Regions from separate parts of the Aliiglaciecola litoralis genome, predicted to be linked through region 2. Evidence: predicted binding sites of a transcription regulator. Region 2 holds the regulator's gene; each other region holds the start of a gene.
What was found. Region 2 encodes FNR, which switches genes on or off when oxygen is low (the NO sensors DNR and NnrR bind a similar motif). Its sites were predicted from a motif close to TTGATCTAGATCAA; they were not measured.
Positions count from the first base shown of each region.

Region 1: the regulator FNR is predicted to act here: its motif matches at 3,986-3,999, upstream of ABD036_RS16510 (universal stress protein).
Region 3: the regulator FNR is predicted to act here: its motif matches at 4,076-4,089, upstream of ABD036_RS14475 (YgaP family membrane protein).

Region 1 is NZ_BAAAFD010000011.1:103,976-109,559, reverse strand. It holds gene ABD036_RS16545 (DUF6340 family protein) at 1-139, shown strand, start outside; gene ABD036_RS16540 (hypothetical protein) at 140-685, shown strand; gene ABD036_RS16535 (hypothetical protein) at 905-1,306, opposite strand; gene ABD036_RS16530 (ribbon-helix-helix domain-containing protein) at 1,312-1,521, opposite strand; gene ABD036_RS16525 (hypothetical protein) at 1,703-2,770, opposite strand; gene ABD036_RS16520 (DUF3293 domain-containing protein) at 2,922-3,359, opposite strand; gene ABD036_RS16515 (hypothetical protein) at 3,412-3,852, opposite strand; gene ABD036_RS16510 (universal stress protein) at 4,201-4,623, shown strand; gene glgC (glucose-1-phosphate adenylyltransferase) at 4,664-5,584, shown strand, end outside.
Region 2 is NZ_BAAAFD010000001.1:158,729-164,312, forward strand. It holds gene ABD036_RS00670 (FixH family protein) at 1-320, shown strand, start outside; gene ABD036_RS00675 (heavy metal translocating P-type ATPase) at 320-2,704, shown strand; gene ccoS (cbb3-type cytochrome oxidase assembly protein CcoS) at 2,744-2,986, shown strand; gene ABD036_RS00685 (sulfite exporter TauE/SafE family protein) at 2,979-3,644, shown strand; gene fnr (fumarate/nitrate reduction transcriptional regulator Fnr) at 3,667-4,374, shown strand; gene ABD036_RS00695 (transposase) at 4,537-5,517, shown strand.
Region 3 is NZ_BAAAFD010000009.1:31,578-37,161, reverse strand. It holds gene ABD036_RS14490 (DUF2797 domain-containing protein) at 1-528, opposite strand, end outside; gene ABD036_RS14485 (SixA phosphatase family protein) at 783-1,253, shown strand; gene ABD036_RS14480 (DNA polymerase II) at 1,417-3,783, shown strand; gene ABD036_RS14475 (YgaP family membrane protein) at 3,795-4,022, opposite strand; gene ABD036_RS14470 (response regulator) at 4,199-4,570, shown strand; gene ABD036_RS14465 (MalY/PatB family protein) at 4,618-5,584, shown strand, end outside.

The sequences.
Region 1 (5,584 bases), on a different contig from region 2:
TAAACATGCCGATTCATTTGAACTTATGTCGCGGGCCAACTTAATAGATCCTAGAAATCTAGATATTCTTGATTCAATGAAAGAAGTTGAAAATTATAAAGTGCTTAACGACGCACATAAAAGTCAAACAGGGCGATAAATGAGAGTAGCATTTTTATGCATTACATTAGTGCTGGTGGGGTGCTCAAGCACCCAAAAGAACACTTACGATTTGGTGTTTGTAAAGCCACAGACCGACAAAATAATCTTACCATTAGCGGCGAAAACGGATGGTGGTTTTAAAATTTACTATCAAAAAGATGCTAATGGACACAACATTACTAAAACACTAAATCGTTCAACGATCATTACAGGAAATGATACGCAAACTTTAAAAGATTTAGAGGATCGTGCAAAAAAAGAAATTGTACAAATAGCAACTGAAGAGGTGAATGGCGTTGTGATCCGCTCTACTTCAAAGATTGATACTACAGTCGTTGAAGTATCTTCAGGGGGTAATAACACACGATATTCACGACAAGAGTTTACCGAAGATGCGGTGGCACAAACTGCGGGAATTGCACAAATACGTAATCTTCAATGCGAAACGCTGCCCTCTAAAGGGTTAAGTTTAATTGTAAAATGCAGTGCTGATGTGACGGTACCATTGATCAAAGAGATTTTTATCGAGCCTAGCAAAACCTAGGCTCTATCTCTTTTATCTGAGTGATATTTTACGATATTAAAACCATCCCCTTATTATGATTTTTCATAATCTAAAGCAGTATCATATTTAGAACTAAACGATTTTAAAATTGTGTGTTCATGTTTATATGCTCGGTAATTAGACCGACATAATCCCTTGGTAATCACACTAATTCACATTGTTGTAATTAGTCTTACAAAAGCCTGAGTAGTTTAGTCACTACGAATTACCATTATTGGATTTGTGCACGTAATGGGCACCGAGAACTAGGGTTACGATTGGAGGTAAGAAGTTTTTACAGAAGTCAAAGACTTGCGCAGCAGCAGTGTTAGCTACATCCTTTATGGGCTGATTTTTAGTGCAAAACTCCTTTACTTTTTGCGATATATCATCGGTTTGAATACTGTTTCCCATACACAGAGCATTGACTTGCTCGACAAATTCACTGCGCCCATCCCCGGTAAAAATGTAGGCGCAGAAAACAAGTATAAAAAGTACAAATACACCACCTAAGACCCAATACGTCATTTGAATTTGGGCTTTTTCACCCGCGCTTAGCTCAATAACGCTATCGGTATTGGTATCACCTGATTTACTTAAATCGATGGTTTCTTCGCTCATAATATTTACCAGAGAATGATTTCTTTCTCTTTATCATCTTCTTCTTTTACCATCAGCTTCGCTTTTCTATCTCCAGCAGCTTCAGCAACTTCAAGTAACTTTAGCGCTTTACGTACGATATCTGAGCGTGAACCGACCCCATGTTTAGCCTTTAACCTATCCATTAAGGCAGTAGTCTCTTCGTCAAATTTAAACGTTGTTGGTGAAACTGGCATACAAACCTCTCATTTAGAGTAATAAAAACCATATCGTATATTATATAGTCGAATCGCAAGTTAGCAATATATTAACCATACTTTACACATACATTTGCTATACCTGCATGGTTTGAGTGGTTAATTGCTAGTAATTATTTGTCACTTAACGTTAATTGCGCTCCTTTCAATACCATTTCAATCAATACACTTTTACGTTATTACTACACAGCAATGGGATCTTGTTTTTGCTAACCACATCGCCCCACGTTCGAAAACCTTTCGGTGGTTGGTAGCTGTATGAATCCATACAATAGTTGCCGCTCAAAGAGGTCATTACTTTCATAGTGCTGGTGGCCGCGGCTTTAACACCATCATCGGTGGCTCTGCTGCCAATATAAAAGTCATTACCTGGCCATGAAACATGATCCCATGCCACTAAACTGGTTAACGAACAGTCGCTAAAGTCATCGTTAGGATCTTCATAATCGGAGGGTAAACATAATTGTCCTTTGTCTTCATTGTCTTTGGTCAGTGGCCTAACGAGCAATGATAAATGTGCTATCTCAAAACGCTCATTGTCACATTCATCGAAAGGGTCGTAGTAAATTGCGTGGACAGACGATAACTGCGCTGCATATTGTGTCAGCAGGCTTAGTAATGTTTGTTTTAAAATCTCACCTAATTGGCCTTTGAATTTACCGGCAAACTGGCCACATCCTAATCCCGGAATGGTAATGATTGTTTTAACACCTTTCGCCCGCGCTACTTCATTAGCGTACAGCAAACAAGGTAATAAGCGTCGTTCGTACAAAGTGCGAAAGGCTGGAAAATTAATTTGATCATCAGTAATGACTTCCGACCAATCGGCCGGCAGATGGCCAGTTCCATTTCTTAATAACGCGCCAGGAGTGTAAATTAACAGTGCGTTGAATGGAGATGAATGAGTAGCAGGGGAGTAATGCAGGCCATTATCAAATACCTCAACTTCCATCGCCATTGAGATATCACCAAGCAAGGTCAATTCGGCAAGCTTCCAATCTGAACCATCACCAAACACACTACTTTCAGCAAAGATTTGTGTTTTTTTAGTGTTCAGTAAACATTCGATAAATTCAGTCACGGAAAGCGACGCCAACGATCTAGTCGCTAGACATTTTTGTAGTCGTTTGCCGGCTATTTGTTTAGCTGATTTTAGCTCGTCTAAATATGCTTGGGCTTTGGCGAAGCTCGTGCTAGCAAGTAAGTTCACATAGCTTGGATTATTCATGTTCAATTCCTGCACTCCTTGTTGTTTAAACATTCATTATTCTATTGTATCCGTGTTTTGAAAAACGATATTATTTTATAACCTTCTGAAATAACGAAGCTTTTTTATTCTAAAATATTGAGCCATTCGCGATTAAGGTGTATTAGCAATGCTATCTAGGAACATAATGTTGTGACGCTAATACATACAATTGCGTGGGTTGCCTTGTCGTGAGTTTCAAGAACGCATTTTGACCAAAATCTGCCGCTAAATTTTTGATCCACAATTCGTCATCAGTAAAAATAAGGTAGCTGACCTCTTTTGGCCACGTTTGCGCTTCATCTGTGCCATATCCGCTTAGATAAACACAGTTCCGCTGATGTAGCAGGTCTAAAAATCGAGCATGCCTTTGGATATTCTCATCATCACTTAGTAAACAGCTAAGCGGGTTCTCTGGCGTAATAAAATAGCCATTGTGAACCTTGTGATGACTGAGTAATCTGTTCGCTATTTCGCAGGTTTCACCTACCTGAATGGGGTATTCTTGACCTTCATATTCAACAATATATTTTGCGCAGTGATAGGCTGTTAAGAGTTTGTCGTCAATCATCTTGCATTACTCAATTTGTGCGAGTATTCCCGTATCTCACAATCAAAGAAATTTAGTCCGTTTCCTTTTTGCGATTTTTGACAAAATTTCGAATACCAAGGTAAACCACTAAGCCACCAATAGACGACACTAGTACCGGCAAGAAAAAGAATTGCCAAAAATTCACAATATGATGTTCAGTCGCGCGCTCCCCGGTTTTTAGAACGCTTACATTGTCTGTTACTTGCCACTGGCACCACCATTGGTTTTTTACCGAAAAGGTGCCTTCAATTTCAACTCCTGACTGAGTTTTTGCTATAGGCACCCAACCACCAAGAATGCGGTTGTTGGATGCTTTGGCGCGCTTTTCACAATGTGAGATTGACGCTGAAAGCGTTTCTGATTGAATAACAATAGTTACTTTTTCGGCGATTAACCAAGCCCCAAAAATGGCTGGTGAATAAAACATCCCAAGAAGCATTATTTGCATGACTTTCACGAATACGTTTTCCATTTAGGGCCTTTCCTCATGCAATAAGAGCTCTCGCCTAAAAGTTTAGCTGACGCAACGCTAGCATGATCAATATTTTAGATTCTTACTCAAAGGCCAACTCCACGTTACTTTTGATTTCTTGGTGTTAGCTTAATTGACCTGGATCAATCTACCGATTTGTATATTGGCTCTAATAGACTGGTAGGGACTAATAAAAATTTATAGTTACTTTTGCTATCAAAAAACATCAAAAGCCTACCAACGAAAAATAATATGGGTTGCAACTACGAGTGTATTCTTAGTCTAAGGAAAACAACCGAATTGAAGCGAAAACTTAATTGATCAACCACTTTGAGATGGAGAGGCGATATGCAAAATTATAAGAACATATTAGTGGCTTTAGATATCTACCGAACTTATGAGTCCGTTGTCGAGCGAGCGCTCAAGTTAGCGAAAAAACCAGCCGACCTATCTTTGTTATACGTCGCAATGCCGCACGTATATTTTGAACCTTATGGTGCAGCGTTTGATGCAAACGTTGTCGAGGACCTTCATGCACAATCGCTGCAGAAACTGAACGCGATTGCCTCTCAATATAAGATCCCTGCGACACACGTACATTGTGTTGTTGGTCACCCTGCAGATGAAATCCATAACAAGGCTGAAACCCTCAAAGCAGATTTAATTGTGCTAGGAACCCACGGTCACAGTGGTTTAAAACTTTTATTAGGTTCAACTGCTAATGCCGTATTACACGGTGTGCAAAGGGATGTACTAGCCGTGAAAGTGTGAGATTAATCTCAATAAAGCGTGAATTAGAGGAGTAAGTTCAATGGTTACCTCCAGCACTCGATTTGTGAGCCAATTAACAAGAGATACACTTGCCTTGATATTAGCGGGGGGTAAAGGAACACGGCTGTGCGAATTAACCCAAATTCAGGCTAAGCCAGCGTTAAACTTTGGCGGTAAATTTCGGGTGATTGACTTTCCCTTGTCTAATTGCGTCAACTCTGGAATTCGACAAATCGGTGTGATGACACAATATCGACCTCATACACTGATCCGGCATTTAGCTGCGGGTTGGAGCCATCTCAATCGCGACCTTGGCGAGTTTGTTGAGTTGCTGCCTGCTTCTCAGCACAGCACGGCAGACTGGTACGAAGGCACGGCAAACGCGACCTATCAAAATATTGAATTTATTCGAGATCACAACCCCAAGTATGTCGCGGTGTTATCTGGCGATCATGTGTATAAAATGGATTATGCAGACATGCTAGCGCATCATGCACAAAGTGGCGCAGATATGACAGTATCGTGCATTGAAGTACCTCTAGAAGATGCTGCCGGCACCTTTGGCGTAATGTGTGTTGATAAAGATAATCACATAACGGATTTTCATGAAAAACCGGAGCATCCCTGCCCATTAAAAGAGAGGCCTGGCTATACCTTAGCTTCGATGGGAAATTATGTATTTAACACCGATTTTCTTATTAAACACTTACTAGCAGATGCTGCGAATCCAGAGTCTGAACATGACTTTGGCAAAGACATTATTCCCGCTTTAATTAAAGATAATCAAGTTGATGCTTTTAGGTTTAAGGACTGTGAAAATAATTCGCAACCCTATTGGCGAGATATCGGAACTCTAGACTCCTTCTGGCAAGCCAACATGGACTTAATTGCGGTGACGCCGCAATTGAACATCTACGATGATAACTGGCCAATCTGGACTCATCAAAAGCAGCGTGCGCCA
Region 2 (5,584 bases):
AACTCACTAAGGTGCAAGAAGCCAAAGCGCTTAATATAAAAACCTTACTCAAAGTCGATGGAAACCGAATTAGTCTGGAGTTTTTGTCAGGTAGCCCTAAAACGGGTGAAGCATTACAATTATTCTTCTACCATCCAACGTTAGAAAAAATGGATTTTTCGGCATTGCTAACCCAAGACGCAAATGGCATGTTTAGGACCACCTTAGACTCGCCTATTTCGGGCAAATGGACAGTGACACTCACCCCAATGACCCACAACTGGAAAATTGTTCAACAAATACAATTACCCCGGAAGCAGGCATTCGCCTTTAACCCCTAATGGATAATCACGACGCTTCTTTGTGTTATCACTGCGGACTGCCTTTAAGTAAAGGAAATACTTATTCAGCAAAGGTACTCGGTCAGGAACGTACCATGTGCTGCCCCGGCTGTCAGGCCGTTGCTGAAGCCATAGTTGACAACGGTCTTGAGGATTATTACCACTTTCGAACCAGTTTTGCAGAGCAAGGTGAACAACAATTAGAGTCAACACTGGCCCACCTTAAGAGTTACGATCATCCGGAAATCCAACATGATTTTGTTATCTCTGATGGTAATGAAAAGCAGATTCAGTTAACCATCGAGGGGATTAGTTGTGCGGCTTGTGGCTGGTTAATTGAAAAAAAGTTACTCAGCATACCCGGTATTGTTCGAGTTGCAGTTAATGTTGCTGCTAGAAGAGCAACCATCAGTTGGCAACAAGACCTAGTCCAGCTGAGCCACATTATTGGTCAACTTGACCGTATCGGTTACCATGCATTGCCTTTTCAACCCGACGAACATGAAGCATCATTTCAAAAAGAAAATAAGCGGTTCTTACGAAAACTAGGCTTATCTGGCCTGATGACAATGCAAGTAATGATGTTAGCTATTGCTTTGTACTTTGGGATATTCGGGTCAATAGACGAACAAACGAAAACATTCTTTCATTGGATAAGCCTAATATTAGCCACCCCTGTAGTGCTTTATTCCGGTTCCGAATTCTATAGAAATGCATTGAATGGGCTACGTGTACGAGCTCTAAATATGAACTTTTCGGTTTCTTTGGCTGTTTTAGGGACATTTTTTGCCAGTGCTTGGGCAACCGTGACTCAATCAGGCGAGATTTATTTCGAGTCTGTTTGTATGTTCATCTTTTTGCTATTGATCAGTCGTTATTTAGAGCATCGAACCCGTTACAAGGCCAGCCAAATATCAGCGAACATGCTCAAATATATCCCCTTAAGTGCTACCTTAGTCGAAAACGAGTCGGTACAGCATGTTTTAGCTAAACAACTTCGTGTTGGTCAGCAAGTACTTGTTAAACCGGGCGAAACATTTCCAGTAGATGGTGTCATAGTGCAAGGACAAGGCGCTATCGATGAATCTATGCTTACCGGCGAATCCGAATCTATTATTAAGCAAGCTAAAGATGACGTCTTTGGAGGCACCTTAAACCTCAACGGCACATTTGTTGTGAGTGTTAAACACGAACTTAAACTGTCATTGGTAAATAACATACTGCGTCTTCAAGAGAGCGCGCTAGCCAGCAAACCCAAAGCCGCTATTTATGCCGATCGAGCCTCACAATTTTTTGTCATCATTGTATTAGTGATAGCGTTGATTAGTTATATAAGCTGGCTGCAGTTTCAACCCGATAACGCATTTTGGATCGCAATTGCAATTTTGGTCGCGACCTGCCCATGTGCACTGAGTTTGGCGACGCCTTCAGCATTGACCAGTGCAATCGCCAAACTAAACGAATATGGTTTGTTAATTAAACGAGCTGATGTACTGGACCTTATTCCTGATGTGGATACGCTGGTATTTGATAAAACCGGTACCCTTACCTACGGTAAGTTCTCAATTTCAGATATTAAATTGTTCAACAATTACGATAGACAACATGCATTGAAATTAGCGGCAGCATTAGAACAATATTCAGAACACCCGATAGCTAATGCTTTTACCGATACTCAACCTTATAAAATAAGTGAGGTCAGTTGTGATATCGGTCGCGGCGTCACTGGCGTTTACGCTGGTAGCAAAGTACAAATTGGCCATGTAAAGTATATTAAAAGTGATATCCCTGAGCTTTCTAGTGTGGCAGATGATTGCATAGTGTTAACTCAGGCTAATAGGCTGGTAGCCACCTTTGCTATCAAGGATCGCTTACGCGAAGATGCCAAACAATTGATTGATAGTCTCAAACATAAGCGGATCATAATGCTCAGTGGCGATTCGCAAAAAAATGTTGAAGCCATCGCGTCCAAATTAGCAATCAGTGACCGGTTATACAGACAATTACCTCATCAAAAACTTGACTATATTCGAGGCTTACAGGCTCAAGGTGCTAAAGTGTTAATGGTGGGGGATGGTATCAACGATGCGCCAGTACTCGCCGCAGCGGATGTGTCTGTCGCTATGGGAGGCGCCGCTGATATGTCAAAACGCTCAGCTGATGTAGTGATGTTAAATCCAGATCTGATAAACCTCAATCAGCTGTTTGCTATGTCAATTAAAGTACGCAAAAAAATCAAACAGAATATGCTTTGGGCAATAGGCTACAATCTGTTGATCTTACCTCTGGCTATCGCTGGATTGCTAACCCCGTGGATGGCCGTGATAGGAATGTCATTGAGCTCTATTATCGTGGTCACAAATTCAGTAAGATTATTAAGATAATTACCTCAGCAAGTTGATTTAAGACTAACGGGAAACGCCTTGAATATCATTTATGTGTTAATACCAATCGCGATTATTTTAGTGTTAGTTGCTATTGGCGTATTTTTTTGGGCTGTAAAAAATGATCAATTTGAAGATCTAGAAAGACAAGGATTAAGTATTTTGTTTGATGATGATCTTGCATCTCCAAACCAAGAGCCACAAACGGAAGAACAGCCTCAAGCTCTCAAAAAACATAACAAAAGCATCGATATCAATAACAACATAAGCAAAGATGACTGATATAAGCTGGTATAGCGCAATATTGATTGGACTTGCTGGTAGTGTCCATTGTGCTGGAATGTGCGGTGGCATTGTCACTTCATTTACCTTCATGCTACCAAAAGCACAAAGCCCCCTTCCCTATATGTTGGCCTACAATGGAGGACGTATTTTATCCTATGCAATTGCTGGCGGTATCGCCGGGTATTTAGGCAGTATGGTGTCCAGTCGAAGTTGGATAAATCCGCAATTTTTGCCCCTACTAGGCGGCGTATTTATGATCCTATTGGGACTGTATATTGGGCAGTGGTTAAATTGGCTGACCCGAATTGAAAAACTCGGCGGTTATTTCTGGAGATTGATCCAACCGGCATCAAAACGTTTTATCCCCTTCAAACATCCAATATATGCACTACCATATGGCATGATTTGGGGCTGGCTACCCTGTGGCTTGGTCTATTCAACCTTAACGTGGAGTGTCGCGTCGGGCAGTGCAAAAATTGGCTTTCTTACGATGCTATTGTTTGGTTTAGGCACCCTACCCATTATGCTTGCTATGGGCGCCAGTGCTAAAACCATAAGGCACTATTTGGCGAATAGATTCGTTAGGCAATCCGTCGCAACCATCCTCACCATATTCGGCTTGCTTTTAACCTATCGAGCAATCCATAATTGGTAAAAGTCATTCTCATGAGTCATTGATGCAGGCCACATCTGATTTCAGTATTCGCTGCCAAAATTGCAGCTTCAACCATCTTTGTATTCCTGTCGCGTTGAATCAGACCGAAATGCAAAGCTTAGATGACATTGTTGAACGCAAAAAACCGTTGCACAAACTCGACCAGCTTACCTCACCTGGGCAGAAATTCACTTCGTTGTTTGCGGTACGAAGTGGCTCGTTTAAATCTTATATTATCTCACCAGATGGCCAACAGCAGATTACGGGCTTTCATTTCCCAGGGGACATAGTAGGGTTCGACGGTTTATGTACCGAACAATATCAAAGTTTCATTCAAGCCATGGAAACGTCGATGGTCTGCGAATTACCTTTTGATAAGCTTGATGAAATGAGTGTTAAGCTGCCCTCACTTCGAAAAGAAATGCTTAAAATCATGAGCACTGAAATTAAATCAGATCATGACATGATGATGCTCCTGAACAAACGCACGGCAGAAGAGCGTATCGCTTACTTACTGCTTAACTTGTCAGATAGATTTGCTGCCAGAGGATTTTCACCATCGGACTTCAACTTGCCGATGACAAGAAGTGAGATTGGCAATCATCTTGGTTTGACTGTTGAAACCATTAGTCGATTACTCACCCGGTTACAAAAAGAAAAAATCATACTGGTGGACGGCAAACTGATCCAAATACTAAAGCCACAAGCATTAAGACAGAAAACCGAGTGAATTAAAGATCGCAAACTATCGCAGCCCCACCATAAAAATAACAGTTCTTATTAAGACACCCACTTTTAAAGTCCAGTTTTACTGAGACACCCACGTTAAAAATGGCGAAACGGCCATTTTGTTCTAAGTTTAGGGTAACCAAACAACCAAGGATGGTCTGTTATGCCCCAACCACGCAAAAACCAAATCAGTTTAATTGATACTCCTTACTACCACTGTGTTTCACGCTGTGTTCGTCGCTCTTTTTTGTGCGGTGAAGACTCGTTTACTGGACAAAGCTTTGAACATCGCCGGGCGTGGGTAGAAAAACGTTTGTTGTTTTTAGCGTCAGTGTTCGCCATTGATATTTGTGCGTATGCGGTGATGAGTAATCATACCCATGTGGTGCTGTGTGTGGATAAAGAAACCGCGGATAGCTGGTCGATGACTGAGGTGATTAGGCGTTGGCATCAGTTGTATCAAGGCACCTTATTGAGTCAACAATATCATAAAGGCGAGCCGCTCAGTGATGCTGAGCTTGTGAGTCTGGAGCAAACGGTCACTATTTACCGTCAACGCTTATACGACATCAGTTGGCTGATGCGCAATCTGAACGAGCACATCGCCCGTGAGGCGAACAAAGAAGATGACTGTACGGGGCGGTTTTGGGAAGGACGCTTTAAATCCCAAGCCTTGCTAGATGAAAGTGCGCTAGTAGCCTGTATGGCCTATGTCGACTTAAACCCTATTCGAGCCAACATGGACAGCACTCCTGAAACCTCAAAACACACCAGCATTCAAAGACGTATTCACGCGCTTATCAAAGGTGAACAGCCCCGCACCTTAATGCGCTTTGTAGGCAATCACAAAAAAGACATGCCTAAAGGTATCGCGTATAGCCTAATCGATTACTGTGAGCTGATTGAGAGAACGGGCAAGTGTATTCGTCAGGATAAAGCAGGTCATATCAAGCCGCAACACAGCTCCATTCTAAACAGTCTTGGTCTGAATACCGAGCAGTGGTTAACCCTAACGACCGAGTTTGAACAACACTTCTACACCGCTGTAGGCAGTGAACACATGCTTCAACAATTCAAACAACACACAAAGCATCAACGCATACGAGGGATGGCAAAGGCCAGAGCGTTATTGCAACATGCCTAGAAACAATCCAATCCAAAATAAACACCCATCAACTCAATGTTGCTAAGTCCGGCTGCCTGTTATTTGA
Region 3 (5,584 bases), on a different contig from region 2:
AATTAGATCCACTTGCTCAGGTGCCCCTTTAAGCATGGTGCGCCAATTGGTTTTATCGGCAATATGTTGTTTAAACACGGTTTCTACTAAACCACTGACAAGTCGACTTTTTACTCTTAAAATGGCTAACGCCTGAGTAGCTCCTTGGTCAATCCAGCGACTGGAAATGCCATCGGTGACATGGCGCGTGATGCCTATTTTAGTCGTTCCGGTATTCGCCAAATACACAAAATGCGATTGCATACAATTTTCTTCGCCCCACTTGGGCTCTCGACAAGTCCCCAAATGATAGTGACAGTTTTCAGGTTTAATAATGCAAGTGTCGCACTGGGCTAGTTTGATCAGGCAGCGGTAGCAATAACCTTGATTGAAACTCTTTTTGGTTTTTGTTTGGCAATGGATACAATGAATTTGTTGGCTGTGTTTTACCCGAATTGACGAGCCAACTAAAGCCGTCATATCTATCTGTTCGTCACCTATGGGTAAGCTATATTTAACTGCTTCGCCTGGTTGTGCTGCAACCTGCATTTTTCGTATGTTACCGCTATACAAGACAGTGGCGCTCCAAATCTAATTGATAATAATGGCCATGATAACCTGATGTGGAATAGTGAGAAAGGCCATTGCCTATTTCTCTTATAGGGTATTAGAGTTTCTTGTTGAACCTGCGGATCAAAAATAGCTAAGAAATGAATAGCCAAATACTCCCTTACCTAAACGACACGCTACGCTTTGCTCGATTTTGCTATACTGACAAGCTTAACTGCTAAGGAATGACATTGATGAAATGGTTGATACGCGCGTTATTCGTGTTGTCTTTTAATGCCCAAGGCTATGAGTTGTATCTAGTCCGACATTTTGAAAAGCAAGCTGATAGCAAAAATCCAAGTCTTACCGAGCAAGGAATGGCACGAGCCCAGTCACTCGCCACCTTGTTAGCCGATAAAGACATTCAACATATTTTTAGTACCGACTATAAGCGCACACAACAAACTGCGCAGCCATTATCGAAGCAACTTGGTATTAACATCACGTCGTATTCTCCACGTGATCTCAATGGTTTTGCAAGTCAATTGCTCAATACTAAACAAACGAGTCTAATTGTAGGACACAGCAATACGACGCCTGAGCTGCTCGCGTTATTAGGTGGAGACGCTAAGCCCATCGCAGAAGACCAGTATGGTGAACTTTTCATCTTGATCGTGCTACTAAATACCGTAACTACGCAAAGCGTCCGCGTAGGTAATCCGTAGAGGGAATGGATCGTCACGTGTCAAAAGATGCGCATTAGTCACGCTTCAACCCATGGCATTGAGTATCAAATTTTAGCTAAGCTAATCAAGCTCACTCTGTTTAGCTTGCCTAGCAGCGTGTATACTTTCAGCTATTATATTTTATGAAGGTGATGCGCCGTCGATGGGTGGTCTGCAACAGGGTTTTATTCTCACCCGACGACATTTTGAACGACAGGGCAAAACCTACTTAGAATTTTGGCTAAGCACGGCACAAGGCCCGTACAAAATGACTACCGATGCCCAGCAGTCGGTTTTTTTTGTCGCCCAGACAGATACGCAAACCGTGCAAGATCTGCTTAATCATCACGGCATTGTGGTGCAAATTGAATCGCTGAGTTTACGCACTTTCGAGCATGCACCCGTTAGCGCCGTTTACTTTGCCAGTATCGCGCATTTTTACCGAGCGCGGGATATCATCAAAGATGCGCACATAGCTCTTTATGAATACGATATTCGCCTATCAGAACGGTTTTTAATGGAACGCTTTGTGTATGGCAGTGCTGCCTTTACTGGCCGCATCGTCAATCACAAACAGCCAGTAAAATATCAACAATTAACCCATGCCAAATTAAAACCCACTGACTATACGCCCCAATTAGCCCTGCTGTCTCTGGACATAGAGTGCAGCCTTGAAGGTGAGCTTTATTCCATTGGGCTTAGCAGCGAAGAGTTTAAAAAAGTCATCATGATTGGTGATAAGCAAGGCGATGAGGATTGGATTGAGTGGGTTGCCGATGAAGCGAGTTTGCTAACTCAAACAGTTGCTTCGATCGGCGATTTTGATCCCGACATTATTATTGGTTGGAATATTGTTAATTTTGACTTTAGGGTGCTGGTGACACGCGCCAATCTGCATAATATCAAGTTAAACTTAGGTCGAGACCAAAGTGATGTGGTATTTCGCGATGGCCGCAACGACAGTAATCAGGCTTTTATCAGTATCGCAGGGCGACTGGTGATTGATGGCATCGACAGTTTAAAAACCGCCACCTATCAGTTTGACAATTTCACCCTTGAGCATGTTGCTATGTCACTGTTTGGCGAGGGGAAAGACAGCGATGATGTAGACAATCGAGTCGCCGCCATCACCCATGACTTTCATCACAATAAAATCAAACTGGCCAAGTACAATTTGCAGGATTGTGTTTTAGTTGAGCGCATATTCGAACACACTAAGCTTATCGATTATTTGGTATTTCGTAGCCAAATAACGGGCTTAGAGTTAGACCGAATGGGCGGCTCGGTCGCGGCTTTCATCAACTTATATTTGCCCAAATTACATCGCGCGGGTTATGTTTCACCGAATCGCCCGCATGACGGCGGCCTTGCCAGTCCCGGGGGCTACGTTATGGATTCACGGCCGGGATTATATAACAACGTATTGGTGCTCGACTTCAAAAGCCTTTATCCCTCTATTATTCGCACATTTAAAATTGATCCTATGGGACTGATTGAAGGATTGGCTGATCCTGATAAGGCGATACCGGGTTTTCGCGGCGCCGCGTTTTCGCGAGATAAACACTTTTTGCCGGATATCATTGCCAGCTTGTGGCAGCAGCGTGACCAAGCAAAAAAGAATCTAGACTCTGCGCGCTCGCAAGCGATTAAGATCATTATGAATTCGTTTTATGGTGTACTGGGTTCGGGTGGGTGTCCTTTTTATGATACCCGCTTAGCAAGCTCGATAACCCTGCGTGGCCACGAAATAATGCAGACTACCGCGGGCTGGATAGAAGCTCTAGGTTACAAGGTAATTTACGGTGATACTGATTCAACATTTGTGTGGCTTGAGAATATTCAAACAGCACAGCAAGCTAAACAAATTGGCTTAGATTTACAGAAATTGATCAATCAGCGTTGGCAGCACAAGCTAAAACACGAATTACAACTTGAGTGTTTCTTAGAAATTGAATTTGAAACTTTATTTTCGACGTTTTTAATGCCCACCATTCGGGGCTCTGAAATGGGCAGTAAGAAGCGTTATGCAGGGATAAAATGCAAAGAAAACGGCGAATCAGAATTAGTATTTAAAGGGCTAGAGACGGTTCGCTCAGATTGGACACCGATGGCTAAATCATTCCAAACAACCTTGTATCAGATGGTCTTTGATAAACAAGATGTCAGCGCTTTTCTCAAAGACACGATAGATTCAATTCGCCAAGGGCGTAACGATGAGGCCTTAGTTTACCGTAAACGACTAAGGCAACGTTTAGACCAATATACTAAAAACGTCCCCCCGCATGTCAAAGCCGCGCGATTAGCAGATGAAAACAATCAACGCTTGGGTAAACCGCTGCGGTATCAACATAAAGGCTGGATCCATTATGTGATCACTATTGATGGTCCACAACCAGCAGAATATGTAACCTCACCATTAGATTATGAACACTATATTGAAAAGCAAATCAAACCTATTGCAGAAGGTATATTGCCATTTATCAATCTATCTTTTGAACAAATGACCAGCAAACAGATGGGACTGTTTTAGCCAGCTTAAAATTACCGAGGATGATAGGAGTCGTCGCTAAAATCAGGATAAGTATCTATGCCTAATATTCGATAGATTAGGCAAACGCCAAAACTACTTGATACGAATAATACGGTTCCGAGTAGCGCCAATATAATGTTGACGGTATCGCTATAGAATCCTTCCAAAGATATTGCCAGTAAAGCGCAGGCTAGAATAGAGCGAATTGCTGTGTCTAATATTCCGACATTTTGTTTCATCATAATCTCCAAAGTTAATGAGATTATCTTAGTGGTATCTATGACATAGCGTATTGATCTGAATCAAATGGCAGTAAATATCCTTCAGTTTAGGTTAATTATTAAAAGGGGATGTTCAAACCATTTGCCAAAGGGTATATTTATGCGCATTAGTTTATTGATTTGAGTACTCTGTATTGCATAATATTCTTGTTATCGATGATGATGTAATTACTTTGGAACTGCTTCAATTAATTCTCGATGAATTTATTGAAGGTGAAGTCTGCACTATGTCTAATAGTTCTGAAGCCATTCGCTATATTGAAAAGGATGGACTAGAGGGGACGGACTTGGTCATTTGTGATTGGCAAATGCCTGAGCACGATGGATTAGAAGTATTGGCCGCTATTCGCAAAAAAAATCAACAAGTACCATTTCTATTGCTAACCGGTAACGCAACCCGCGATTTGGTGATTGCAGCAAGGAAAGCGAAGGTGTCTGATTTCATTGCAAAACCATTTAAAAATTATGATCTGACTGAAAAAGTTAAGCGGCTTCTTGATGCTTAAGTAAGCATCCATCGAACCATTGTTAGCATCTGTTTTAAGGATATTTCATGCAATTTGACGAGATCATTGATCGATCTTCTACCTATTCTTTTAAGTGGCAAAAATACAAAGGTAAGGACGTTTTACCTATGTGGGTTGCAGATACTGAGTTTGCTAGCCCAGGCCCTATAGTACATGCCTTACAAAAGCGTGTTGAGCATGGACTTTTTGGTTACACACTGCCAGCCCAATATGAACCTGCCAATAACGCAGTAAAACGTTGGCTTGCTGATAAACACGATTGGCAGATTGAAACTAGCTGGATCGTCTGGACGCCAGGCGTTGTGCCTGCGTTTAATGTGGCATGCAAGGCTTATTGTAAGCTTGGCGATAAAGTGATGCTGCAAACTCCCAATTATCCTCCACTGCGCGCCGCCCCATCTATCAATGGGTTAGAGCGCGTCGAAATCAATACAGTGGAAGTGGCAGGGCGCTGGACCTTAGATTTCGCACAATTGGAACAGCAGGCGGCCGACCCTAAGAGCAAATTGCTTATTCTGTGCAACCCGATGAACCCTGTAGGCTCAGTGCTTAGCCAGAATGAACTGGATCGTGTTTCGGCGATATGTCGGGCCAATGATGTGGTTTTGTGCTCAGATGAAATTCACTGTGATCTGGTGTTAGATGAGTCGAAGAAGCATTTGCCAGCAGGCAAAATTACGGGGCTTGAAAATAATTCGGTCACGCTAATGGCTGCGAGTAAAACCTTCAATATAGCTGGTTTAGCGACGTCTTTTGCGATTATTCCCAATGCGCATTTACGCACGCAGTTCATGTCTGCAATGCAAGGCTTTGTGCCTTGGGCGAATGTGATGGGCTTGGTTGCCACTGAGGCGGCCTTTACCCAATGTGATCAATGGCACCAGCAATTGCTTGATTACCTTCGTGGTAACCTTGACTATATTCAGCAACAAGTTGACAGCATACCCGGCCTTCGGCTTTTAAAGGTCGAAGCAACTTATTTAGCATGGATTG